Linked DNA regions of Luteolibacter sp. Y139. The protein of the gene in region 1 interacts with the protein of each later gene in a pairwise test. Links are inferred from orthologs where the notes say so. Each region holds a gene or a part of one and is shown in the gene's direction. Other genes may lie near its edges. The genes, in order: lysA and WKV53_RS23505.

Region 1 (3,110 bases):
AGGTGAAACACTTCGGCCTCTCGGAAGCCGGAGTTCAGACAATCCGCCGCGCGCACGCCGTGCAGCCCGTCGCCGCCCTGCAAAGCGAATACTCCCTCTGGCACCGTGTTCCCGAGAAGGAAGTCATTCCCACGCTGGAGGAACTCGGCATCGGCCTCGTGCCCTACAGCCCGCTGGGCAAGGGATTCCTCACCGGTGCCATGACCCCGGACACCAAGCTCGAAAGCACCGACTTCCGCAGCACCCTCCCGCGTTTCACTCCAGAAGCGATGGCCGCCAATCAAGCGCTCGTCGATCTGCTCGCCGACGTCGCGGCACGCAAGCAAGCAACACCCGCCCAGATCGCCCTCGCATGGCTGCTCGCGCAAAAGCCATGGATCGCCCCCATCCCAGGCACCACCAAACTCCATCGCCTTGAGGAAAACATCGGCGCGCTCTCCGTCGAACTCACCGCCGATGACCTCCACGCCATCGACACCGCCGCGGCCAACATCACCGTCCAAGGCACCCGCTATCCGGAACGGCTGGAGAAAATGACCGGCCTCTAAAACGAGGATCACGCTGGGCCAAACGACGGAGCCCTCCTTCGGCCCACCATTCCCGGGCTCCTCCCCGTCACCCCGCGCTCCCGGGAGGTCCCCGCGGAGCACCTGCGCCACCTTTCACACCGCCCTTGCCCGCCGCGCCGCCAGCGTTTACAGGCCCCGCATGCACGGATTCGCCTACCGCCAGGGCTCGCTCCACTGCGAGGACGTCAATCTCCAGACCCTCGCCGATGAGCACGGCACCCCGCTCTACGTCTACTCCGCCAATACCATCCTCGACCACTACCGCCGCCTCGATGAGGCCCTCGGCGCGATCGACCACGAGGTGGCCTACGCGGTGAAGGCAAATTCGAACCTCTCCGTCCTCCGCCTCCTCGCCGAAGCCCACGCCGGCTTCGACATCGTCTCCGGCGGCGAACTCTTCCGCGTCATCAAGGCCGGCGGCGACCCCGCCAAGTGCACCTTCGCCGGCGTCGGCAAGACCCGCGCCGAAATCGAGTACGCCCTCAAGCAGGGCATCTACTCCTTCAATGTCGAGAGCGAGGAAGAGCTCCGCTACCTCAATGAAGTCGCCGCCGCCCTCGGCGTCATCGCCCCCGCCGCCGTCCGCGTGAATCCCAACGTCGACGCCAAGACCCACAAGTACATCTCCACCGGCAAGTCCGAGAACAAGTTCGGCGTCGACTTCGATGCCATCGCCGACCTCTACGCCCGCGCCGCCCGCGAACTCTCCCACGTGAAGCTCCGCGGCCTCCAGATGCACATCGGCTCCCAGCTCACCTCCATCGATCCCTTCATCGAGGCCGTCGAAAAGGTCGCCCCCCTCGCCACCCACCTCAAGGTCACCCACGGCATCGAGTTCTGGTCCATCGGCGGCGGCATCGGCATCGTCTATCACGGCTCCCTCGACTCCGGCGACACCGGCTGGTGGGAAAGCAAGCCCGAGGGCGAGCGACCCCTCACCATCGCCCAATACGGACAGGCCCTCGTCCCCCGCCTCGAACACCTCGGCCTCAAGATCCTCCTCGAGCCCGGCCGCCTCATCGTCGGCAATGCCGGCGTCCTCCTCACCAAGTGCCTCTTCGAAAAGCGCGGCAAGGCCAAGACCTTCAAGGTCGTCAACGCCGGCATGAATGACCTCATCCGCCCCGCCCTCTACGAAGGCCACCACGAGATCGCCCCCGTCAAGCAACCCACCGCCGACACCGGCATCCGCAAGGTCGACGTCGTCGGCCCCATCTGCGAAAGCGGCGACTTCTTCTGCCAGGACCGCGAGCTCCCCGACTTCCAACCCGGCGAAACCGTCGCCCTCCTCAGCGCCGGCGCCTACGGCTTCGCCATGGCCTCCAACTACAACTCCCGCCCCCTCCCCGCCGAAATCCTAGTCGACGGCTCCACCGCCCGCATCATCCGCAAGCGCCAAACCCTCGACGACATCATCGCCGGCGAAGCGTAAGCGGCGACGAAACTCGCGAAACGAGCTAAATTCAAAGACAGAAAAGGCAGGAGGCTCTAACGGGCATCTCCTGCCTTTTCTCTTTTGATCGCTCTGCACATCGAGCGATCCCGGAGGGCACCACGGAACGTAGTGGCATCAGCATCATCGCGCCCTTGATCAGGATTACTACATCGTGAAAGGCCCACTCCTCGGTCACCTATCGTCGGAGCCCAGCTTTCTTCCCAAGGTCCCTTTCTTGGACAACGAACAGCTGACAGTCTAAAAAGACATGCGAATAAAACGCAACTCGCTCTAACGGAGTCCGCTCCTCAAGAACTCGTTGCGATAATCGCTTCGACGCAAAAGCGATATGCCGGTGCTTCTCTGCAATATCGGTCATTGCTGACGCTACCCGAAGTAGGTTCTCTTTATGCAACCCAAACTCCGAAGCTTTGCGAAATGCTCCGATCACATTTCCTTGGAATTCCTCGAAGCTGCCTGATGAATCAAGACGGCGGGGTTCGGAGCAAATATGCGGTGGTGGCGCATCCAAACGAAAAGCAACGTGATGTTCACCATCGTCGGGAAGCGCACCAATCACCGATGGCTTGATCCATAGGGACTTGATTTTCACTTCGTGCTTTAAATAGGCCTCATTCAGTTCCTGAGGAGTATGGAAAGCTGGAGCAGAATAATACACCTCCTGTCCTAGTTGCTCTAGGTCAATAAGCATTTCGTGCTGTGACGAGTGTCGCGCGGGTCGCAAGTGCATCCGGTAAAATGGCACTTTCAGAAGCCCCCTCTTGGCCTCCACTGCGCTTCGCCGCTTCATCTTGTGCGAGAGCTTGAACTGAATAAAAAGCGGCATACCAGGCCGATCCAAACGAACATCGTATCCACCACCTGGCTGCCCCTCTTGGAAAAGGGAAGGGAATACCGGTGCAGCGGTAAGATTCAAGCCATGCCAATGAATCAATTCATCGGTCAGAGCAAATCCGTAGCTAAACTCTGATATGTCGGGCTTCATTGTCAAAGATCGGGGGAAACAGGCGCGACCAATGCCGAAAGACTTACTTCGCCCCGCTTTTGCTCTCCGGATTCAGCTCATAGATTCTGAGCGCATTATT
Region 2 (3,246 bases), on another replicon or contig:
TCCGGCCGCGATCTCGCGATCCATCGCGGTGATGTGCCCTACAAGATTGCGTCCGGCTTCATGGGCAAGGTCGCCCTGCCGGTGAATGCCAAGGGCCAGGTGCCGATGGTCGTGGCCGCGGCGTCCGGGGTGGGCTGGCAGCAGCTTTCACGCACCGTGCTGGGGCCTGGAAAGGACGACCGTATCTTCGTGCTGGCGTGGCAGGCTCCGGAAACCCCGGCCCAGCCGGCGGGCGTCGCGCTGCAAGCGGTCGCCAAGCGTTTGCCGGAGGCTCAGGCCTTCCAGCCCCCGCACTAACAAACTTCCCGTGGATAGGATGGTCGCGGGGCGGTGGCCAGCAGGTGTGGCCTCCGCCCCGCTTTGTTTTCTCCGGGGAAAAAGTCGATGGGTTCAGCGTCCGCGCGGGGGGCGTCCACCGCCTGGAGGTCCGGGCCGGCGGCCTCCTTCTTGGCCTTGGCCCTGACCTCCGCCTTGTGGCGGACCTTGCTGGTCGTTCTCTTCACCATCTCCTTGCTTCGGGGGGCGCGGGGGGCGGGGATGGATCTCGGGCGGCGTCAGTTCGCCGTCTTTGTTCTTGTCGAGTTTCGCGAGCGATTCGGGCGCTGCGTCGATTTCCTCGGTCGAAAGTTCGCCATCGCGGTCCTTGTCGAGGGCGGCCATCAGCGGCGGGATCGGCCCGCGTGGACGCTGGGGCTTCTTTTCCTCGCCCTGCTGCTCTTGTCCTTGCTCGTCTTTTGGCGGCTCGGCTCCTTCCGGCGGCTTCGGCCGAAGTTCTTCCTTCGAGATCGTGCCGTCGCCATCGGTATCGAGCGTGCGGAGGGATTCGGAGGCGGCCTTGATCTCGTCGGCGGAGAGCTTTTCGTCGCCGTCGGTATTGAGGGCTTCGAAGACCGGGAGCGGCGGATGCGGCGGCGGTCCGGGTGGCGGGCCTTGCTTCTCGTCCTGGGCATGGCAGGCAAGGGCCGCCAGCAACGCCGCGGCAATGGTGGTGCAGGTGGTTTTCATCTTGGTCGTTAGGTTGGATTGCTTGGTTTCGCGGCGGAGAACCCGTCTCACGCCACGGAGGAAACCGCCGCTTTGTTAAGCCCGTGTGTGGAGTGCGGAGGATTCGTGTAAAAGTTGCCGGAAGCCGTGAAATCGTTGGCGGCGGGCGGGTTGCCGGGGCTTTCCGAGACGCTTTGTTAAGCGCTCGTAAAATCGGTGGCCTGTTTCCCCCGGTTTGTCGCAAGCTCCTCACGATGACTCCCGCTCTGCCCGCCCGGCCCTTGCTGGTGGTTGATGACGATCGCAAGCTCTGCGGATTGATCCGCGACTATCTCCAGCCCCACGGCTGGCAGGTGGACATGCGCCACAGCGGGCCCGAGGGGCTCGAGGCAGCGCGCGTGGGGAAATACGAGGCGATGCTGCTGGATGTGATGATGCCCGGCATGGATGGCTTCGAGGTGCTGCGTGAGTTGCGCAAGACCTCCACGATTCCGGTGCTGATGCTCACGGCGATGGGTGAGGAAGCGGACCGCATTGTCGGCCTCGAGCTCGGTGCGGACGATTATTTGCCAAAGACTTTCTCCAGTCGCGAGCTGCTTGCTCGCCTGCGCGCTGTGACCCGCCGCAGCACGCCTGCCGCGAACGGTGCACCAAGTACGAAAGATCTAGTATGTGGCGATCTGGTGGTGAATGAGGAAAGCCATGTCGCCACGCTTGGTGGCGAAGCGCTCGATCTCACCGCGCTGGAGTTTGCTATCCTCGCATGCCTGTTGAAAGCGAAAGGCCGCGTGAAAACGCGTGAAGGCCTGTTGGAGGAAGTGTCCGACCGGCGCTTCGATGTCTTCGATCGCTCGATCGATGTCCACGTCTCGCAGCTCCGCCGCAAGCTCGGCGACGATGCGAAGCAGCCGCGCTTCATCCGCACCATCCGCGGCGTGGGCTACAAGCTGGAGGACACCGCGCCATGAAAGGCCGCGTCCGCTTTCCGCTGATGGCGAAGATGCTGCTGTGGCTGTGCGTGCACCTCGGCGTGCTTGCGGCGTCGTTTGCCCTCTTCGTGGCGTGGCAGCTCCGGCTGGGGCTTGATTCATTGCTGAGCGGCACCGCCGGCGAGCGACTCAAGAGTGTGGGTGAGGAAATCTCGACGGATCTCCGTAGCTCGCCGCGCCAGACGTGGCCGGAAGTTCTCAAGCGGCATGAGGCGTCGCTCGGCTTGAGTCTATCGCTTCAAGTGAACCCGCCATTGTGGGTGGGTTCGCCGCCGGAAAAGCTTCCGTCCAATGTGGAGCGGCGCATCAAGGAGTTTCGCCGCCCTCCTGGCCCCGCGGCAGCTGCGCGGCCTCCTCGTGGACCCGAGCGACCGCCTCGCGATGGGCTCCCTGGAGATGGATTCGGCCCGCCGGAAGATCCCTTGTTTGGTGATGGGCCGCCAGATGGGGGCGCTCCTGGCGGAGGGCCGCCGGGTGGGCGGGGTCTTCCTCCGCGGGATCGATTGGATCGGCCCGAGCCAGTGGTGAACGGTGAGCGTCCCAAAGTACGGCCGGATTTCCTACTGCGTGGCGATGGCGGGAACGGCTACTGGGCAGGGATCGATTTGCCTTTGATCGAGGCGCGCCAAGGCCAGCCGCTGCATGGGCTGCTGGTGATCCGCGCTGCGGATCTCTCCGGTGGCGGACTGTTCTTTGATCTGAAGCCGTGGATTATTGGCGGACTTGCGGTGCTCGGTCTGAGTCTGGTGCTGTGGGCGCCGGTGTTCTTTGGGATCACGCGCTATCTTTCGCGACTGTCGAAGACCACGGAGGCGATCGCCGATGGGAAGTTCGATGCCCGGGTGGGTCTGTCGCGCTCCGATGAACTCGGTAGCCTGGGGGATTCCATCGAGTCGATGGCGTCACGGCTGGATCGGCTGGTTCGTGGGCAAAAGCGCTTCCTCGGGGATGTGGCGCATGAGCTTTGCTCGCCGCTGGCTCGCATCCGCACCGGCTTGGGCGTGCTGGAATACGGGCTGACTCCGGAGCAACAGGTGCGCTTGGAATCGATCGAGGAGGATGTGGGCGAGCTGTCCCAGCTGGTTTCGGAGGTGCTTGCTTTCACGAAGGCCACCACGGCTCCGGGCTCAGTGCGCCTGGAAGCGGTGGAGTTGGCTCCTGTGATCCAACTGGCCCTTTCGCGGGAATGCCCGGGCCAGCAGGCTGAGGTGCAGCTTGCGGAGAAGCTCGCGGTGCTTGCGGATCGGAACCTCTTCGCCCGGGCGGTGGCCAA

The links.
Region 2: the proteins of lysA (region 1) and WKV53_RS23505 interact in binary tests that used the Escherichia coli proteins (3 or more experiments, as listed by UniProt). The link is inferred for Luteolibacter sp. Y139 from one-to-one orthologs.

Annotation. Positions count from the first base shown.
Region 1 is NZ_JBBUKT010000001.1:809,993-813,102, forward strand. The notes cover bases 58-2,854. They hold lysA (diaminopimelate decarboxylase), read left to right. Parts: upstream 58-708; coding sequence 709-2,001; downstream 2,002-2,854. Other genes in these bases: WKV53_RS03470 (aldo/keto reductase), read left to right, coding at 58-548; WKV53_RS03480 (hypothetical protein), read right to left, coding at 2,201-2,854. In the rest of the region: more of WKV53_RS03470, read left to right, coding at 1-57; more of WKV53_RS03480, read right to left, coding at 2,855-3,010; WKV53_RS03485 (toll/interleukin-1 receptor domain-containing protein), read right to left, coding at 3,054-3,110. UniProt on the Escherichia coli protein: Specifically catalyzes the decarboxylation of meso-diaminopimelate (meso-DAP) to L-lysine. Is not active against the DD- or LL-isomers of diaminopimelate.
Region 2 is NZ_JBBUKT010000011.1:242,018-245,263, forward strand. The notes cover bases 163-3,095. They hold WKV53_RS23505 (response regulator transcription factor), read left to right. Parts: upstream 163-1,238; coding sequence 1,239-1,952; downstream 1,953-3,095. Other genes in these bases: WKV53_RS23495 (hypothetical protein), read left to right, coding at 163-297; WKV53_RS23500 (hypothetical protein), read right to left, coding at 391-1,005; WKV53_RS23510 (HAMP domain-containing sensor histidine kinase), read left to right, coding at 1,949-3,095. In the rest of the region: more of WKV53_RS23495, read left to right, coding at 1-162; more of WKV53_RS23510, read left to right, coding at 3,096-3,246. UniProt on the Escherichia coli protein: Response regulator member of the two-component regulatory system CpxA/CpxR which responds to envelope stress response by activating expression of downstream genes including cpxP, degP, dsbA and ppiA.